Regions from separate parts of the Mesorhizobium sp. 1B3 genome, predicted to be linked through region 2. Evidence: predicted binding sites of a transcription regulator. Region 2 holds the regulator's gene; each other region holds the start of a gene.
The links. Region 2 encodes LexA, which represses DNA repair genes until DNA is damaged. Its sites were predicted from a motif close to TGTTCNNNNTGTGTTCNG; they were not measured.
Positions count from the first base shown of each region.

Region 1: ACCO56_RS05085 (sel1 repeat family protein) is a predicted target of LexA. The motif match lies at 2,357-2,374, and genes of this name have one in related genera.
Region 3: ssb (single-stranded DNA-binding protein) is a predicted target of LexA. The motif match lies at 1,619-1,636, and genes of this name have one in related genera.

Region 1 covers NZ_JBJHDO010000001.1:1,083,490-1,089,862, reverse strand. The annotation lists gene ACCO56_RS05095 (acetyl/propionyl/methylcrotonyl-CoA carboxylase subunit alpha) at 1-564, shown strand, start outside; gene ACCO56_RS05090 (ABC transporter substrate-binding protein) at 618-1,736, opposite strand; gene ACCO56_RS05085 (sel1 repeat family protein) at 1,968-2,234, opposite strand; gene ACCO56_RS05080 (glutathione S-transferase N-terminal domain-containing protein) at 2,635-3,339, opposite strand; gene ACCO56_RS05075 (hypothetical protein) at 3,804-3,986, shown strand; gene ACCO56_RS05070 (AMP nucleosidase) at 4,061-5,563, shown strand; gene ACCO56_RS05065 (endonuclease/exonuclease/phosphatase family protein) at 5,622-6,373, shown strand, end outside.
Region 2 covers NZ_JBJHDO010000004.1:195,959-202,331, reverse strand. The annotation lists gene moaC (cyclic pyranopterin monophosphate synthase MoaC) at 1-303, shown strand, start outside; gene ACCO56_RS12985 (molybdopterin molybdotransferase MoeA) at 300-1,505, shown strand; gene lexA (transcriptional repressor LexA) at 1,640-2,362, shown strand; gene ACCO56_RS12975 (ComEC/Rec2 family competence protein) at 2,319-4,808, opposite strand; gene gltX (glutamate--tRNA ligase) at 4,914-6,338, shown strand.
Region 3 covers NZ_JBJHDO010000004.1:91,904-98,276, forward strand. The annotation lists gene uvrA (excinuclease ABC subunit UvrA) at 1-18, opposite strand, end outside; gene ACCO56_RS12445 (N-acetyltransferase family protein) at 663-1,154, opposite strand; gene ACCO56_RS12450 (hypothetical protein) at 1,188-1,472, opposite strand; gene ssb (single-stranded DNA-binding protein) at 1,752-2,258, shown strand; gene ACCO56_RS12460 (hypothetical protein) at 2,361-3,002, opposite strand; gene ACCO56_RS12465 (hypothetical protein) at 3,410-5,065, opposite strand; gene ACCO56_RS12470 (hypothetical protein) at 5,282-5,524, shown strand; gene ACCO56_RS12475 (DUF1254 domain-containing protein) at 5,765-6,373, shown strand, end outside.

The sequences.
Region 1 (6,373 bases), on a different contig from region 2:
AGCCACAGCGCCGTCGCCAGGGCGGCGCTGGCCGCCACCGCGCCCGCCGCCGCGCTCTCCAGCGATCCATGGGCCCGGTTGAGCGGTTACGCGCATTTCCACACCACGGCGCGGCTGGTGAGGTTAGGCTATGGCGAAGCTGAGATGGCAGCCCGGGTATCGGCTCGCCGGGACGGACGTTTCGACGTGGCCGTCGACGATTGGGATCCGATGACGCTGGAGACCGGCGGATCCAGCCAAGCCAACGACGTTGTCGTGTGGCCGGGGCACATCACGGTGTTCGGGGAAGGCCGGGCTTTCACCTTCGCCACGCCAGACCCGCTGGAGCGCGCGGACGATGCGGCCGCCGGCGACAGCTTGCGGGCTCCCATGCCCGGCCTCGTGAAGATCGTGCGCGCGGCCGCCGGCGAAGCGGTCGCCAAAGGGCAACCGCTACTCGTGCTCGAAGCGATGAAAATGGAGCACACCATCACAGCGCCCCATGAAGGCGTGATCGCCGAGATCGTGACGGAGGGCGCTCAGGTCACCGACGGCACGGTGCTCGTCCACTTCAGCGAAAACTAACGAGAAATGGCCGGGAGGACCCGGCCATTTCTCGGATCAGGTCGATCCAATTACTACTGGAGCTTCGAATATTTGCCGTCGCTCCAGACATTAATGTCGTAAGCGGCATTTTTGATATCGCCTTTCTCGTCGAAGACGATCGGGCCGATGACGGTCTCAATCGGCTCGCCGTTTTTCAGCGCTGCGGCGACGGCCGCCGGATCGTCACTGCCGGCGCGTTCGATGCCCTGCGCGAAGGCCTGGATCGTCGCATAGGCAAAAAGCGTGAAGCCTTCCGGCACGAAGCCGGTGGCCTTGATCTTGTCGACCGCTGCCTTGGCTTCGGGGCGGGCCTGCGGATCGGCTGGGAAGACGAACATGGTGCCCTCGCCCGCTGGGCCGGCGATCTGCCAGAACTCCGGCGTGGCGATGCTGTCCGGCATGATCAGCTGGAACTTGAAGCCCTGTTCGGCGGCCTGGCGCAATATCAGGCCCGCCTCGTTGTGATAGCCGCCGAAATAGACCACATCGGCCTTCAGCTCCTTGAGCTTGGTAACCAGGGCCGAATAGTCCTTCTCGCCGGCATTGATGCCGTCATAAAGGATCTCCGTCAGGCCGCCCTTGTTCATTTCGGCTTTCACCGCATCGGCCACGCCCTGGCCGTAGGCGCTCTTGTCGTGCAGGACCGCGACATTCTTGCCTTTGTACTTCTCCGCGATCCACGGACCGATGAAGGTGCCCTGACGATCGTCGCGTGTGTAGAGGCGCATGATCGTGGCCCAGCCGTTCTTGGCCGCGTCCTCGGTCAGCAACGGGTTGGACGAGGCCGGGCTCATCATCAGCGCGCCCGCCTCGGCATAGACCGCCGAAGCCGGGATGCTCGAGCCCGAGCAGGCATGACCGTCGATGAAGTTGATGCCATTGGCGACGATGCGGTTGGCGACCGACACCGCCTGCTTCGGGTCGCAAACATCGTCTTCGACTGCCAGCTTGATCGTTCGGCCGCCGACGCCGCCGGCTTCGTTGATAGCCGCGACCGCCGCTTCCGCACCGTGGCGGAACTGGTCGCCGATGGTCGCCAGCTGTCCCGTCATCGGTCCGACTACCGCAAAGGTGATCTCGTCGGCCGCGGCAGAGCCGGAGGCCATGGTCAGAGCGATCAGCGCCGCCCCTAGAATTCGTTTCGAAAGCATTTCTCCTCCTTCGCCGCACATGTTCCTTGCGAGGCGTCATGAAATGTGAAACCGGACCTTTTCACTCCCGCTTGGGCTTGTCCAGTCGCATCACGAAAACGAAAAGCCGCGCCGGCGTTGTCTCGCCGGTCGCGGCTTTGCATTGGCGCTCTGTCGGCGCCGAGATCCCCGGCCGTGGCGCTTCTTTCCCGCTCTCCTGGCCGGAGCCTTCCCTGTTACGTCAGTCAAAAATCAGTGGGTGGTCATCCATTCCCGCGCTTCGCGCAGCGCCCTGGCGATCTCGGGCTTAGACATGGCGGCCGAAAGTTCGGAGCGCAGTTCGGCGGCCCGCGCGGAACCCTTGATGGCAGCGATGTTGAACCATTTGTGGGCGGCGACGAGATCGCTCTCGCAGTCGCGGCCGGTCGCGTACATCATACCCAGTTCCAAGAGAATGTCGGCCTGAGCGGTCGAACCCATGGTACCGAACCCGGCCTCGAGCATTTCGAAACGTGCCATTTCAATCCCCTGTCTCGTCTTGGTCGAGCGGCTCCGTTTCTTCTTGTCGAGCCGCCCTTTCGATGCTTTCGAGAATGCGGCCAACGCTTGAATCTGCCGTTAAACGGCTTGCTTAATTTGAGGAAAACAAAGCTAAAACAATAAGTAAACGATAGACTTCGTTAAGCATCGAACCTGGTGGGATTCCTCGATTTTTCAGAAAAACCTCTGAAAATTGGCCCAAGCTCCGGCAAGCGTTTGCTAACCACGAAAATGGGCGTCCCCTACAAACCGTGCTCGACGGCCTGATCTGCGGAGACAAACCTGGGCCAAACTTTGAAGGCATTCCGCGCAGCTGTGCAGGCATCGGACGCGAGCTCAGGGCGACCGATGCCAGGGGAAGTTGTACCTTTGAAGGCTCCTACGCCCGGGCGCGTTGCCCGAACAGCACCTTCTGAGCTTCCTTGTCATCGGCGAGATTGCGCCGATGTTCCTGGCCGATCTCGACGGCCCGCACGACGGCGGGACGTGCGCCGATCGTCTCGAACCAGCGCTTGAGGTTCGGGAAATCGTCGAGATCCTGCCCCTGGTTTTTGTACGGCCTGACCCAACCATAAGAGGCCATGTCAGCGATCGAGTAGTCACCTGCAAGGAATTGCCGCTCGGCAAGGCGCTTGTTCATCACGCCATAGAGGCGGTTCACCTCGTTCGTATAGCGGTCGACCGCATAAGGAATCTTCTCGGGAGCGTATTGGCGGAAGTGATGAGCCTGCCCGGCCATCGGTCCCAAGCCGCCCATCTGCCAGAACAGCCATTCGTCGACCGCAACTCGCGCGCGCTCATCCGTGGGATAGAAGCGGCCGAATTTCCTGCCGAGATACTGAAGGATCGCCCCGGATTCGAACACCGAAATGGGCTCCCCGCCCGGACCTTCGGGATCGATGATAGCGGGCATCCGATTGTTGGGAGAGATCTTCAGGAAGGACGGTTCGAATTGTTCGCCGCGGCCGATATTGACATATCTTACTTCATAGGGAACGCCGAGCTCTTCGAGCATGATCGTTATTTTCCAGCCGTTCGGCGTCGGCCAATAATATAGTTCGATGGGCTTCACTTGGGTGGCCATGGGCAAGTCTCCACGTCGCTGCGCCTTGAACGACAGCACCGGGAAACCGGCACTGATGCTCTAGCTCATTGCTTTGCGCCGAGTTTCTCCGAATCCTCATGCACTGTCGGAGGACCCAGCGCTCCAAAGCAGATAGTCGACGTCGGCCGGAACACAAGCCGACAATATTGGACGCTGCTGTTAAGTTTCTTGAACACTGGATGAACGCCCTTCTCAGGGCTGGTTCAGTGCGCGCGATGCATGCTGTCCCCAAGTTGTTGAAGGGGACTTCGAAAAATGCTCGCTCGCCGGTTCACGATCGTCTGCCTGCTGATGGCGCTGTTCGGCATGTTGTTCTCCATCCTGGTCGCGCAGACGGGCCGGAAAGCACATTCCTGGAAAGAAACAATCGTTGTTTCCAGCGCAATGCAAAACGGAAATGCCTCTGCCGGACAGGCCGGTTGAAGAGCCTCAGGGTCAAGACAATGAAACAGTTGACTGACACCCTCCGCCTCCTCGTCCGTGCGGCCTTCCTGGCCGGGCTCGTCGCCGCCCCGCTGCTGATGGTGCCCCAGGTAAACGCTGGCGACCGCGTCTTCATCGAGGCCCCCGGCCAGAAGAAGATGGGCGCCGGGCTTGTGCTGCTCGTCAGCCTGCAGCGCGCCTGAAGAGCGCGCGCGGGATCAGCACCGAGCTTCCTGGCTCCCCCTCCCCAAACCCATCGGATTCTCTATAATGGGTTATGGAAAAGCGAATCTATCCACAGCCGATCGAATCGATCGCCAGTCCAGAGCCCTTCGCCCGCCAGAGCTTCTCCGATGCGCGTCAGGCGGTCGATGCACTCAAGATGCTCTACGACCGCAATACCGCATTCCTGCGGGACTCCTTCAGGCTCCTCGCCGAGGGCCGCGACAACAATCGCCGTTTCCGCGCGTTCTATCCCGAGGTCAGCGTCTCCACCTCGTCCTTCGCCCAGGTCGACAGCCGTCTTGCCTATGGCCACATGCCTTCACCGGGACAATATTCCACCACCGTCACGCGGCCGGATCTCTTCGAGAACTATCTGGTCGACCAGTTGCGGGTGATCATGCGCAACCACGGCGTACCGGTGACCGTGTCGGAATCCGAAACTCCGATCCCCGTGCATTTCGCTTTTGTCGAGGGGACCCATGTCGACGGGGCCTTCGCCGACGGTCTGAAGCGGCCGTTGCGGGACATTTTCGATGTGCCGGATCTCAACGGCACGGACGATCTTATTGCCAACGGCACGTTCGAGCCCATCCCGGGCGAAGCCCTGCCGCTTGCACCCTTCACCGCACAGCGGATCGACTATTCGCTGCACCGGCTGTCGCACTATACGGCGACGAGCCCGCAACACTTCCAGAATTTCGTGCTGTTCACCAACTATCAGTTCTATGTGGACGAATTCTGCCTCTATGCCAGAGACATGATGACCCGGGGCGGAGGCGGCTACACGGCCTTCGTCGAGCCGGGCAATCTCGTCACCTCGGCCGGGCAGGCCGCTCCGCAGCAGGGCGCCGCCCTCGCGCGGCTGCCGCAGATGCCCGCCTACCACCTGGTCAAGCCCGGCCATGCCGGCATCACAATGGTCAATATCGGCGTCGGGCCGTCGAACGCAAAGACCATCACTGATCATATCGCGGTATTGCGCCCCCATGCCTGGCTGATGCTCGGCCACTGCGCCGGTCTGCGAAATAGCCAGGCTCTCGGCGATTACGTGCTCGCCCACGCCTATGTGCGCGAAGACCACGTGCTGGACGACGACCTTCCCGTATGGGTTCCGATCCCACCGCTTGCCGAGGTCCAGGTCGCCCTTCAGGAGGCGGTCGCCGAGGTCACCGGGCTTTCCGGCTATGATCTCAAGCGCATCATGCGCACCGGAACGGTTGCCACCATCGATAATCGCAATTGGGAACTGCGCGAGCAGCGCGGCCCTGTGCAGCGGCTGTCGCAGTCCCGCGCCATCGCGCTCGACATGGAATCGGCGACGATCGCCGCCAACGGTTTTCGCTTCAGGGTACCCTACGGCACGCTGCTCTGCGTCTCCGACAAACCTCTCCACGGCGAGTTGAAGCTGCCCGGCATGGCCACCGAATTCTATAAGCGTCAGGTCGCGCAGCACCTGACGATCGGCATCAGGGCCGTCGAAAAGCTTGCCGAGATGCCTCCGGAACGGCTCCATTCCCGCAAGCTCAGAAGCTTCTCGGAAACGGCCTTCCAATAAGGCACTCTTCCGCGGCTCCACCATGAATGGGCCGCATTCATCCTGCACGTCCTGCGCCATGAACAAGAGGGGCGTGTTCGAACTGTTGCGGCTCGCGGCACTGGCATTGCCGATCGCCGTATCCTTGCCGCTGATAGCGGGCTTCTTCGGAGCTTGGCATCCGGCTTTCGACAGCTTCGCCCATTTCCGGATGCATCTTGCCGTGGCGACGGCCCTATCGGCGCTTCCGGCCCTCTCCCTGGGGTATTGGAAAGAGGCCGGTCTTTCCATCACGCTGGGCCTGGGCGCCTTTGCAACAGCAGTAAACTTCCCTGCCACGCTGGTCTTCGGGCAGGTCAATGCCGCCGTGAAAACGAACCAGGCCACCTATCGGCTTCTCCACGTCAATGCGCGCTTCGACAACGCCACTCCGGAAAAGCTCCTCTCGCTGATCGGCCGGACCCGCCCCGATATCGTCGCCGTCAACGAGGTCTCGCCGATATGGATAGCGCAACTGGAGCGCATCTCGGCCGCCTATCCCTATTCCATTTTCTGCGAGCCGCGGAGCCCCATAGGACCCGCCGCGATCCTGTCGCGCCGCCCCTTTGCAGCGGGAGGCGAAGGCGCATGCTTCGAAAGCGGTGCGATGGCGACTGCCGAAATCGACCTGGGCGGCCGAAGCATCGCGGTGGCGGCGATGCACCTCAAATGGCCCTGGCCGTTCAGCCAGGCCAGGCAGATCGACCGGCTGTCGGGCCCGCTTGCGCAACTCGGCGAGACCGCGCTCGCCGCGGGAGATTTCAATGCAGCCCCGTGGAGCAACGCGGTCGC
Region 2 (6,373 bases):
ATCATGGCCGCCAAGAAGACGCACGAGCTCATTCCGCTCTGCCATCCGCTGCTGCTCACCAAGGTTTCGGTCGACATCGAACCCGACGAGGCCTTGCCTGGCCTACGCGTCAAGGCCCTTGCGCGCGTGACCGGCAAGACCGGCGTCGAGATGGAGGCCCTGACCGCCGTGTCGGTTGCCTGTCTCACGATCTACGATATGGCCAAGGCCGTCGACCGCGGCATGGTGATCAGGGATGTCCGGCTGATCGCCAAGTCGGGCGGCAAATCCGGCGACTACAATATCGAGGAACAGAGGTCATGAGCTTGCTGCCCGTGGCGGAGGCGCTGGCGCGGGTGGTCGAAGGCGCAAAGCCGGGTCCAGCGGAAACGCTCCCCCTCCACGAGGCGGCTGGCCGCGTGCTCGCCGCGCCACTGCGGGCATTGCGTACCCAGCCCCCATTCGACGCTTCGGCAATGGACGGCTATGCGGTGCGCGCGGCCGACGTGGCGGCCGCTCCCGCACGACTGCGAGTGATCGGCGAGGCGCCCGCCGGCAAACTGTTTCCTGGTAAGGTGAATGCCGGCCAGGCAGTGCGCATTTTTACCGGCGCGCCGGTGCCGGAAGGCGCCGACGCGATCCTGATCCAGGAGAACGCTCGAAAGTTGCACGGCGGTTTCATCGAGGCCACCGAGCCGGTCACTTCCGGCCGGCACATCCGCCGTCGTGGCCTGGATTTCGTCGAAGGCGACGAACTGCTCCAAGCCGGCCGCGTCCTTGATCCGGCCGCGCTCTCGCTGGCTGCCTCGGCCAATCACACTGCCCTCGGCGTCGTTAGACGGCCGCGCATTGCCATCATTGCGACCGGCGACGAGTTGCTGCCGCCCGGAAGCGAGGCCGGCCCCACCCAGATCATCTCCTCGAACGCCTATGGCGTGGCGGCGGTCGCAAAGTCGATCGGGGCGGAAGCCGTCGACCTGGGGATCGCACCTGATCGCCGCGACGCCATCGCGTCACGGGTCAGGCGAGCTCTCGATGCCTCGGTCGACGTGATCGTCACCCTGGGTGGTGCCTCCGTCGGCGATCACGACCTCGTCCACGACGTGTTGGCCGGTGAGGGAATGGCGCTGGATTTCTGGAAGATCGCCATGAGACCCGGCAAACCATTGATGTTCGGCCGGCTGGGATCCACACGGGTGCTGGGCCTCCCCGGCAATCCAGTTGCCAGCCTGGTCTGCTCGCATCTCTTTCTCAAGCCACTTCTCGCGCAGCTTGGCGGCCTTTCCCATGAACCGGACGTGCGAGATGCGCTTCTCGGGGCGGCGATGGAGGCAAACGACCAGCGGCAGGATTATGTGCGCGCCACCATCGAGGACGCCGGCGGGCGGCTGATCGCCACGCCCTTCCATGTCCAGGATTCGTCGATGTTGCGCACGCTGGCGAACTCGAACGCGCTTATCGTCCGCGAACCCAATGCGCCTGCGGCGGAGGCAGGCGCGCGCTGCCGCGTTCTCTTCTTGCGCTGATCTTGCGGTGACCGGGCGGCCGGACGCGGACAAGCCCCTGGCACTTACACCAAAATTTAAACGATTGCAGAACACAACTGGAACAGATAGTGTTCGTTCTGGTTTTGTTTTGGCGCGATTCCACGGGGAACGGAATGCTGACACGCAAGCAACACGAGCTGCTCCTGTTCATCCACGAGAGGCTGAAGGAAGCGGGCATCCCGCCATCTTTCGACGAGATGAAGGAGGCGTTGGATCTCGCGTCCAAATCCGGCATCCATCGGCTGATTACGGCGCTCGAGGAGCGTGGCTTTATCCGCCGCCTGCCGAATCGGGCTCGGGCGCTCGAGGTTCTTCGATTGCCCGATTCGATAGCTCCCGGCCTCGCGCCGGCGCGCAAGTTTTCGCCAAGCGTGATCGAAGGCAGCTTGGGAAAGAAGCCCGCCCCGGCACCGACGCGCCCTCAGATGACCGGCAGCAACGACGACACGGTTGCGGCGGTCTCGATCCCCGTGATGGGCCGCATCGCGGCAGGCGTGCCGATCGATGCGATCCAGCACAAGACACATTCCATCTCTGTGCCTCCGGAAATGATTTCAGGCGGGGAACACTATGCCCTGGAGGTCAAGGGCGATTCCATGATCGAGGCAGGCATTTTCGACGGCGACACGGTCATCATTCGCAACACGAACACAGCCAATCCTGGCGAGATCGTCGTTGCCCTCGTGGACGACGAGGAGGCCACCCTCAAGCGTTTCCGTCGCAAGGGTGCTTCGATCGCGCTGGAAGCGGCGAATCCCGCCTATGAAACACGAATCTTTGGCCCGGACAGGGTCAAGGTACAGGGGCGCCTGATCGGCCTGATCCGGAGATACTAGCTTTCCGGCCTTGCGAGATCGGGCCCTTCGTCTGTCCTGCGACTTCAGCTTCGCGTTTCTTCGGCTTGAATGGCGCGATCCCGCGTGCTTCCCGCGAGAATTGGCGATGGTGATGCCAGGGCCGATAGGGCCGGGTCAGGGAGAGGCGAACATCCTGTGGGACCTCGTCCTGCAGGCGGTCAATGGTGGCAGCACCGTGCCGCGCCAAATGCCGTTTGGTCAGGACTGTCTTAACCGAGCAAGGATTTTCGGCGGTCGCGTCATCGATGACGATCAGAACCGCTTCCCGACAGAACGGAGCAGCAAGCGAGGCATGGGCCGCATGTATCACGAGCTTGCCGGATCGATGGCGCAGCACGCAAAGCCCGGCGTCACAATAAAAACCGTCGTTCTCCGTGAGATCGCTTAGCGGGATGACCGGCACCCGGTTTTCCGTAGCCGACGATTGCCCTTGGCTAGGCTCGGTCCCTTCCGGCTTGGCATCGGCTGCCTTGCTCTGCCGCGGCTTAGCCAGCGCTTCGGACAACGTTGCCCGTTTCCAATCCTCGACGGTGAAACCATTTGGGCGCGGCCTGTTCACTGCCAACCGCCCGTCGGCCAACGTCACTGCGATCAGTCGAGCATCCTCTGAGATGAGGACCTCGGGTGTCGTCCTGAACATTGCCGTGCCGAGACCCACCACGACCAGGGGGAGCGCCAGCACGCGCAGCCATGTGGTGGCCAGGGTCGCGATCAGGAGTGCCGCCGTCATCGTCAAGACCGAGATGGCCGGTATGGTTCCCACCGCATCCAGCGGCGAATGCCGGGAGAACCAATCCGCGGCCACGATCATCATGGAGAGCCCCCACCCCATGACGTCGAGAAAAGGGCCGCCGACACCGAGCGGCATCGCGGCCATTGCGGCGACGGCGAAAGGCATGACGAGAACGGAAACGACGGGCATGACGGCGAGGTTCGCCGCCAGGCTGAGCGGCGATACACGTTGGAAATGATAGACCCCGTAGATCGTCGTCGCCAGGCCGGCGATGATCGAGACGCCGGCAACACCTGCGGCATAGCGAACGCCGTTTCGCACGAGCCGTCGAGGTAACGAAGCATCTGCGCGATGCGTGACGGACACGTCCTGCGCCCGCCGCTCCGACCACCACGCGTAGACGCCGATCAGTGCCGCGGTCGCGGCGAACGACATCTGAAAGCTCGGGCCAACCACTTCGTGCGGCGAGACGACGAGAATGGCAATGGCCGCAATCGCCAGATTACGCATGGTCAGCGCGGCGCGATCGAAAAGGACGGCGAGGAGCATTACAGCCAGCATGATAAAGCTGCGCTCCGCGGCGACCGCCGATCCGGAGATGAAGAGATAGATGGCTGTCGCGACAAGCGCGATCGAAGCCGCGTATTTCTTGACAGGACGGCGCGAGGCGAAGTCGGGAAACAAAGCAAAACCCAGGCGCAGCGCTGTCATGATCGTCCAGGCGACGAGCGCCATGTGCAGGCCGGAGATGGAAAGGACATGCGCCAGACCGGTGCGCCGTAGCGCCTCGTTCACCTCCTCGGGAATGCCTGCGCGCGTGCCGGCGATCAGCGCCGCCGCGATCTCCCCCTCGGAACCGCCGATACGGGCCCTGATATGTTGAGCAAGCGCGGTCCGCGCATTCTCGACCTCGGCATCGAAACGCTCCCGGATGGACGGTGCAAAGTCGGTTTCGGCCAGCACGGGATCCCTGAGAAAAAAGCCATTGGCGCCGATACCGTCGAAATAGCTCTCGAATGAGAAATCATAGCTCCCTGGCCGCAGCGGCCCAGAGGGCGGGAAAAGCCTCACCACACCGGTCACAATGGCTCCCGCAGTCAGGTCGGCCGGAACCGACCTTGCCGAGACGCGGACACGGTCCGGCGCGTAGCGAAGCTTTGGCCGAGCCGTGTCGAGCACATCGAGCGTCAGCCGGACACGCCCATTCGCCTGATGCTCGATAACGGCTACGCGACCGGTGATCGACGTCGATATCTCGCCACCGAGCACCTTCGTCCCGGCGCGCCAGGTTTCGAGCGCGGCGAAGAACATGCCCGCGACGACCAGAAACACGGCCAGCATCGAGAGATGGAGGGCCGGTCGCGTTCGCGCCAGAAAGCTAGCAAGGGAAAGAAGTGCGCCCCCGCCCGCCAATGCGGCTAGACCCGGTTCGGCAGGCAGCGCGTAATAGAACACAATTCCAGCGGCCAGAAATATCGGCATGAGCAGGAACGCCGTACCGCGCTCCCATTCCAGAACAAGTGCCGACCTGAATGCCGAAGCCAGGTTACGGAGACGGAGGCGCAACGGGCCCGGGGAGATCGACTTGCCGCCCCTTATGCGGTGACCTTCTCCATCGGGAGCGACGACATCGTCGGCCGCGCCAAACAGCGACCGTTCGTTCGCGATCTCCCTCGTACTCCCCTCAGCCATGCGGCTGCCCCTTGCACGCCCGACGACACATGCTACATCAACGCCACCAAAACGCCACGTGCCGGCGGCCCCTCGCCGCCCGAGCCGCCAATCCCGGAACCGACAATGTCCAAGACCGTCGTTACGCGCTTTGCTCCTTCGCCGACAGGCTATCTGCACATCGGCGGGGCTCGGACCGCGCTGTTCAACTGGCTCTATGCGCGCCATACCGGCGGCATGATGCTGCTCCGCATCGAGGATACCGATCGTGAGCGTTCGACGGACGCTGCGACCGCGGCAATTCTCGACGGATTGACCTGGCTCGGCCTGCATTGGGAAGGTGAACCCATCTCGCAATTCCAGCGCGCATCGCGCCACCGGGAAGTAGCCGAAGAACTCGTCCGTCTTGGCAAGGCCTATTATTGCTACGCCACGCCGGCAGAGCTGGAGAAAATGCGCGAGAAGGCTCGTGCCGAAGGGCGCCCGCCCCGCTACGACGGGCGCTGGCGCGACCGCGATGCTTCCGAGGCTCCGCAGGGCATGAGGCCGGCAATCCGCATCAAGGCTCCGAGCGATGGCGAAACGGTCGTCCGCGATCGCGTGCAGGGCGACGTGCGTTTTCCCAATAAGGATCTGGATGATTTCATCATCCTGCGTTCCGACGGAACGCCGACCTACATGCATGCCGTCGTTGTCGACGATCACGACATGGGTGTCACGCACATCATCCGCGGCGACGATCATCTTACCAACGCCGCACGGCAGACGGTGATCTATGATGCAATGGGCTGGGAAGTACCCGTCATGGCCCACATCCCGCTGATCCATGGTTCTGATGGGGCAAAGCTCTCCAAGCGTCACGGCGCGCTCGGCGTCGAAGCCTATCGCGCCATGGGGTATCTGCCAGCCGCCTTGCGAAATTATCTGGTGCGGCTCGGCTGGAGCCATGGCGACGACGAGATCATGAGCCTCGACGACATGATCCGCTGGTTCGACATCGACGACGTCAACAAGGGCGCAGCGCGCTTCGATTTCCAGAAGCTCGAGGCGTTGAACGGCGTCTACATGCGCCAGATGCCGGATGAGGAATTGCTCGACACGCTGGTCCGTACCCTGCCCTATCTCGAGAACGGCCAAGCCATGCTGGCCAAGCTGGACGATGCCGGCAAGGCCAAGCTGCTGGTGGCGCTGCCCGGTCTCAAGGAGCGTGCCAAGACGCTCGTGGAGCTTGCCGACAATGCTGGCTATCTGTTCGCCGAGCGCCCGCTCGCGCTGGACGAGAAAGCGGCGACGCTGGTTGCCGGCCCGGCGAAGCCAATTCTTGCCGGGGCCAAGGCCGCGCTCGAAGCGATCGGTCACGATTGGACCGCCGCCTCGACGGAAGCTGCGATACGCGAATTCGCCGCCGCCGGCGGCCACAAGCTCGGCGCGGTGGCACAGCCATTGCGGGCCGCGCTGACAGGAAGAAGCACGTCGCCGGGCGTGTTCGACGTGCTTGCAGTGCTTGGGCGCGACGAAAGCCTGGCGCGCCTCGCCGACCAAATCGATTGAATGTCCGGCAGGCCGATTTGCTCAATTGAAACCGG
Region 3 (6,373 bases), 100 kb from region 2:
GTACTTATGATCGGCCATCGCCGGTCCGCCGCCTGTCTCGTGAGTTGGGATGGCTGGGATCGCTCCGGCCAGTCCCTATGTAAGCATTTTCGCCGCTCCGTCGAGGCCCTGCCTTGTGGTGGCGCGGGAGCCGCCGGCAGGTTTGGTCTAGGAGCTTGAATGCGGAAGGGCAAGCAAAAAGAACAAAGGCCGAACAGGCTCCTGACAAAGCAACAGGAAGGCATCCTGTGACGATCACAATTTGGCTTTCCGGCAAGGGAAGTGTTGACGCAGCGGAATGTCAGGGGCAGAATTCAGCGGTCCCCGAAGCCGAGCGTCCAGCGGATGCTCTTCGTGACTGGTTGGGTTTTCGTAACGCTGTCAGGTACGAATAAAACGTTTCGGAAGACATCGTGGAAACAAAAGAGGAGCGGAGGCATGAACCCACCGGACAATCTCGTTTGGCTCCACATGGAAGTGGAGCCGCGGCAGCCCTGATCGCGTTTGACAAGCGCGAAGCTGCTGATCCCCTGACAATCAGAGACTACAGTCGGATCGGCTGAAAGGCCTGCATCCGAATTGAACGTCGGCAGTACAACTCCGACAGCCGGACTAGGAAGTCCGAAAGATGGCCCTGCGAGCCCGAGCGGCGGCAGGGCCTTATTTCTGGGGACGCCAGCGAATTACGGTGCGATACGGCGCACCATCAGGATCTCATCTATTTCCCGGCCCTCGTGAAGGAAGCCGCCCCGGATGCGCCCGATCTCTCGGAAGCCTTCGTTGCGATAGAAGCGAAGGGCTGCAGGGTTTTCCACGCTGGCCGACAATTCCAACTGCCGGATGCCGTTTTCGCGCGCGTAAGTGATCAGCTTGTCGAGCAGCTTCGTCGAAACGCCCGTCCCGCGGTGGCTCTTCTGCACATAGACCATCACAACGGTGGCTCGATGCGCCATCTTGCTGGAGCGCTCCCGCATGAGGCCCATGAGGCCGATGGGCCTCTCGCCGTCGAACGCGACGAAAACGGAATTGCCTGTTATGCGCCGACGCCATTCCTCATCCGGCAGCTTCTCCCAATCTTCCACGCTGCTCGCAAACGACGCCGGTTCGAGACGCAAGGCCTCGAGCCGGATACTCTGGAAAGCCTCGATGTCGTCAGGATCGAGGAGGCGGATCATCGTGAACGCCAATTCGGCACCTGCGGGATCGGACTAACGACGCCGACGTTCCTCTGAATCGGCGCTGCTGGCCCCGATCTGGAACATGACGCTGCCGGAGATCCTGACGTCCCAGTCTCCGACTTTGAAGTAGCCATCGTCCGTGTCGGGGGCCTCCAGCGGCTCGGGGGCAGGCGTGACGATGCTGTAGTTGCCTTCCACGCCGGGCAGGGCATCTGAGGCCTTCTTGCCGGAAACCTGGTCGGCCCAGGCCGGTGCCGCCAGTGAAAGCAACAGCCCTGCGAGTACGTAAGGTCGGTGGAAGCGTCGGCTCGTCATGCAACCCTTATATGCGGCGCTCCCCTGCCAGCCAAGTAACGATCCTGTTTGCCCAGAAGACACAATCAAGGGTTGCATGGAACAGGTCCGAAGGCCTGGAAATCCTGGCTTCTCGATCGCCTCTTGCCAAGCGCCGCAATTCTGGCTAGAACATAAAGAGAACAAACTATTTGTGGACAGGGACCACCTGATACGACCGGACGCGGCGCGCCGGCAAAGGTGATCGGATAGAATGCGCCGACAATTGCTTTTTGTTTCGGACGAGCGCGGAGAAGTATCATGGCGGGTAGCGTCAACAAGGTCATTCTGGTCGGCAATCTAGGCGCGGATCCCGAAATCCGGCGGCTCAATTCCGGCGATCCCGTCGTCAACATCAGGATTGCCACATCCGAAACCTGGCGCGACAAGATGACCGGCGAGCGCAAGGAAAAGACCGAATGGCACAGTGTCGTGATCTTCAACGACAATCTTGCCAAGGTCGCTGAGCAATACCTGAAGAAAGGCATGAAGGTCTATGTCGAGGGTCAGCTCCAGACCCGCAAGTGGCAGGACCAGAACGGCCAGGATCGGTATACGACCGAGATCGTGCTCCAGAAGTTCCGCGGCGAGCTGCAGATGCTCGATGCTCGCGGCGGAGGAGGCGAGGGCCAGGTCGGTTATGGAGGCGGTGGCGGCCGAGGGTCGGATTTCGGTCAATCGGGCCCGGACGACAGCTACAACCGCGGCGGTGGCGGCAGCCGGGGTGGCGGGGGATCGCGCGAGCTCGATGACGAGATCCCGTTCTAAGGCTATGCATGTCGCCCAAAAGTGTTCAGCGCTTTTGGCATAACGGCATGCACAATCAAGCACATAAAGCGTGTCGCTGAGTCCGATTATCGGCGACACGCTTTAGGAGTTTTCGGCGGCGGCTTTCGGGCCGGTATTCAGCTCTCGAAGCTTGGTCACGAATTGCTGTGGCCGGAGATACCTGGAAGGGACCTTGTATCCCATGGAGCGCGCAATGTCGCCGGTGAAGGCGTTGCAATTGTAGACCGAAGCTTGCCAAAGCCCCGCTCTGGCTTGAAGCTTGCGTATCTTCGCAACGGCATCGTCATACTCGGCTTTGTTCAACATCACGCGCCAGCTGGCCGCCCTGTATTGTTCCTCCAAGTCGCCGTCGCTCCATCCCGTTTCGGCGGGCACTGGCATGAAGTGGCCGAGAACATAGGGGACCGGGCTGTTTGACGCCGGGTGGAGGCCCGCAACCTCGGGATTGACGGCCTTCCCGGCTTCGTTCAGGCGACCGAAAACGACATAGGTATGGCCGTAGCTCAGCGCGTAGCGGGCACGGAATTCGACGAAGTAGGGGCGCTCCTTGTCACGAGACGGGCTTGCCGCCTTCCCCGCGCGGCCTGTCGCAGTCACCGATGGCGCAATCGAGGCTATGCGGCTCTGGCCAATCGACACATAGCCAGGCTGAGGCGGCAGATCTTGACATCCTGTTGTCGCGAGCGCGATGCAAGTCACAATCAGAATTGCAATGTTTCTCATCTTCAGCCTGCCAAAAAACGAGTCAGAGAATCACAGTTACGGTATCATCCCATCGCTCGTTTGACCAAGATGTCTCATGGAGCTTGGTCTGAAAGCAGCAGGCGCTGCTTTGTTTCGAAAGTTATCGGCGCACCCAAAGGCTGCCAAAGGGGCGTAAGTGTGTCTCGATTGGGATGCCGAAAACTACAAAGAACGGTGGAGAATTTGCCCCGAAAACCACCTGTTGTTGACGCAATTGTCGTGTCTATGGCGTCGGGTCTTCGGCGCGATTGTAGGCATGGGGTTCCGACAATGCGTGCTGGCTGTGGCGGCGTTACGCTCCGACAACGTCGATCTGCCATTGTCGAGCCGCCGCCAGAACAAGCGACAAACTTCTCCGCGGGGCAGAGCAGGTATCGTCTGCAGGGTCAGTCAAAGGGCCCCAATCCTGCTTTCCTCAGTGAGCCGAGGAACAATTCGGCATCTTCCGGACGGCCAAACCGCAACAGCGCCTCTTGCCGAGCGTTTCGCACCAAAGCGGGTTGATGTTTCAGGAGCCAAGAGCGCTCGCTTGCGAGCTCCTCCTTGTAACCTCCTTCGGCAAAGATCGCGGCAGCGATCAGGCGGTACAGGCCGTTGGTTGTAACATTTGCTTTCCTGATCCACATGGCGGCCTGCTGGTGGTCGCCGCTGAAATAAGAGCAAACGGCCAGCCCCACCTCGTAATAGGCGAGAGGGCCTGGATTGCGTTCACGCGCTTCGGCAACCAGCGGACATCCCTCATCCCAATTTCCGGATAGCGCCAGCCGGTATCCATACTCGCCCATAAGCACGGTGTCGTTGGGATTGATGGCCATTGCGCGGCTGCCGACTCTCATGGCCGCATCGATGTCTCCTCTGAAATACAGAGCGAACATCTGTGCCTGGAGACCCCTGGCATTGAGTGGCTCCAATTCCGTGGCACGGTTGGCAGTGGCCAGGGCACGATCGATCCACTGCGCCGAATACACGGGATCGAACGGGTGATGGAACCGAACCTCGTCAATGTAGGTCAACGACAGGAGCGCCCAGCCGGTGGCATAGCTGGGAAAGCGCTCCACTGCCTTTTCGAGACACGCGCGGACAGACGGACGAAGGGCCGCATCGAACCCGGCTCGATATGAGTAATAGGAAAGCGTGCACGAATAGGCTGCCCAATCGTCGGGAGGGTTGGGCACCACGAGCTTGGCGTCCGCCTCAAATATAGCCCCATAAGCCTGAGCCAGACTTGTCGCTACGTTGCTTGCGACATCGGCCTGAGCTTTCAAAAGATCGGGAACCGTCGTTGTGGCGTCGTAGCTCTGGGCCCAGAGCACCGATCCATCCGTGCGATTGAACATACGAATCCGAAACCGGAACGTGTCGGCTGATAGATCCACGCTTCCTGCAAGTGCATACCTCACCTGTGGAAGCGTTGACGGGCCGGATGACTGAACGACAACGATGTCCTTGAATTTGGAGAGTTGCCCGACGACCTCCTGCGTGAGCCCGCGGGCAAGGGCTGCAGACTCGTCCGACCCCGTCAAGTCGTCGAACCATTCAACCAGCAAGCGTGGGATTTCCGGCCTTGCGGGAGCGGGGCGGGACGAATAACCCCACCAGATCAATATGAGGGCGGCACCAACCAACGCCGTCGCCGCTAACCCGATATGAAGCCTGAGCCGCGGCCGCGAGTCGGGAGGCGAGGCAGTGACGACAGGCTTTTCAACGTCAGGGCTGTCGGTGCAACGCAGCGAGAAAGTGGGAACGTAACCGCCTTTTGGGATGCTGATGAGTATCGGATCAACCTGTCCCGCAGTCAGATAGTAACGTTCGAGTGCCCGACGGAGATGGCCCGCCTGGACACGAACGATTGGATCCGCTTGCGGGTCGAAGGAAGCGTCGCGGCCAAAAACCTCGATTGCTATCGAATATGCCTTGATGCGGCTGCCGCGCCCAGACAGCGCCTCTTCCACTACATAGCCGAGGAACCGGTGTTCGCGATCGGTTGCGTCAAAGTCCGGGCTGCTCAGGATGCGGGCGAGTTGGGCACGACAGTCCTCCACGGGAAGGCCGATTTCCTCTGTTGCAGAGGCTTGCGCGCGGATCACCACTCCCCCCTTGCCCTTCTTCGGCGACTTGCCCGGCTTTTAGTTTGTCGGGCTGGCAGTCTTCTATGTAATTTACATGCCGATTCTTGCTCCATCAATAGTCCGTAACTAGCCTCTTAAACGGCAGGTTGCGGTATGGAGAATAGAGCTGCGAGAAATAGGGAAGCTCTATTGTCGGCGTTGCGCCGATTTCCAGAGCTCGAACTCAAAATCCGTCGAATGATCGCGGCGGACCAGACTTTTCGCGACATGTGCGAGGAACTTGCAGAAGCTGAAGCAGCGTTGTCGAGAGTCGAGCAGCTTCCGTTGCCGGTCCGCGAGGCGAGGAAGGCTGAATGGCAGGAAATTACCGAGCGATTGACTCGCGAAATTGACGCCGCACTGCGGGGAAATCAGCCGCCGAACATGCATTGATCCCCCCGCACAGTGGCAACTTGTCCTGCGGCAAAGGCCAGCGGCATCGACGCCCTTCGTGCATTTCCGTCGGCGGCCGTCTTCTTCCCGATGGGATGTTCACAAAGGCTACCTTCATCGGCGCCATTCCGACTCGACGGCGTTGAGTGCTCGTTTCCCACGTAAAGCACTGTAAAATACATCCTCAGATGATTGTCAGCAAAGTAAACTCGAGCTCGTGTTTCAATGTTGGAGGTCATGATGAATATCACGCGTCGAACTCTTACTCTCGGCGGCTTGAGTTTGCTTGCCGGGTCGTCAGCAATTTCCCTTGCCCGCGCGGATTTCGGCGAGGGAGGTTTCCAGATCGGTGAAGACCTAGAGAATTTCTGGATAGCGACCGATGCATACATCTACGGCTATCCCCTGGTCACAATGGAAATGACCCGTCGCGTCATGACCAATGTCGCCGAGGTGAAGGGCACTCGCGGCCCCATGGGGCATATCATCAAGTTGCGCCAATATCCTGACGCTTCGTTCAGGGATGTGACTGCGCCGAATGCCGACACTCTGTACACGACTTCCTTTTTCGATGTCGGCAAGGAGCCGTACGTGCTCAGCGTGCCGGACATGAAAGGGAGATACTATTTGCTGCCGCTGCTCGACGGCTGGACGAATGTCTTCCAGGTGCCGGGCAAGCGGACCACGGGAACCGGAGCCCAGACGTTTGCCATCACGGGTCCCGGCTGGAGCGGAACTCTTCCTGAAGGCGTGACACAATATCAATCGCCAACCAATATGGTTTGGTTGCTCGGCCGTATCTATTGCACGGGAACGCCCGAAGACTATGCGGCGGTGCACGCATTGCAG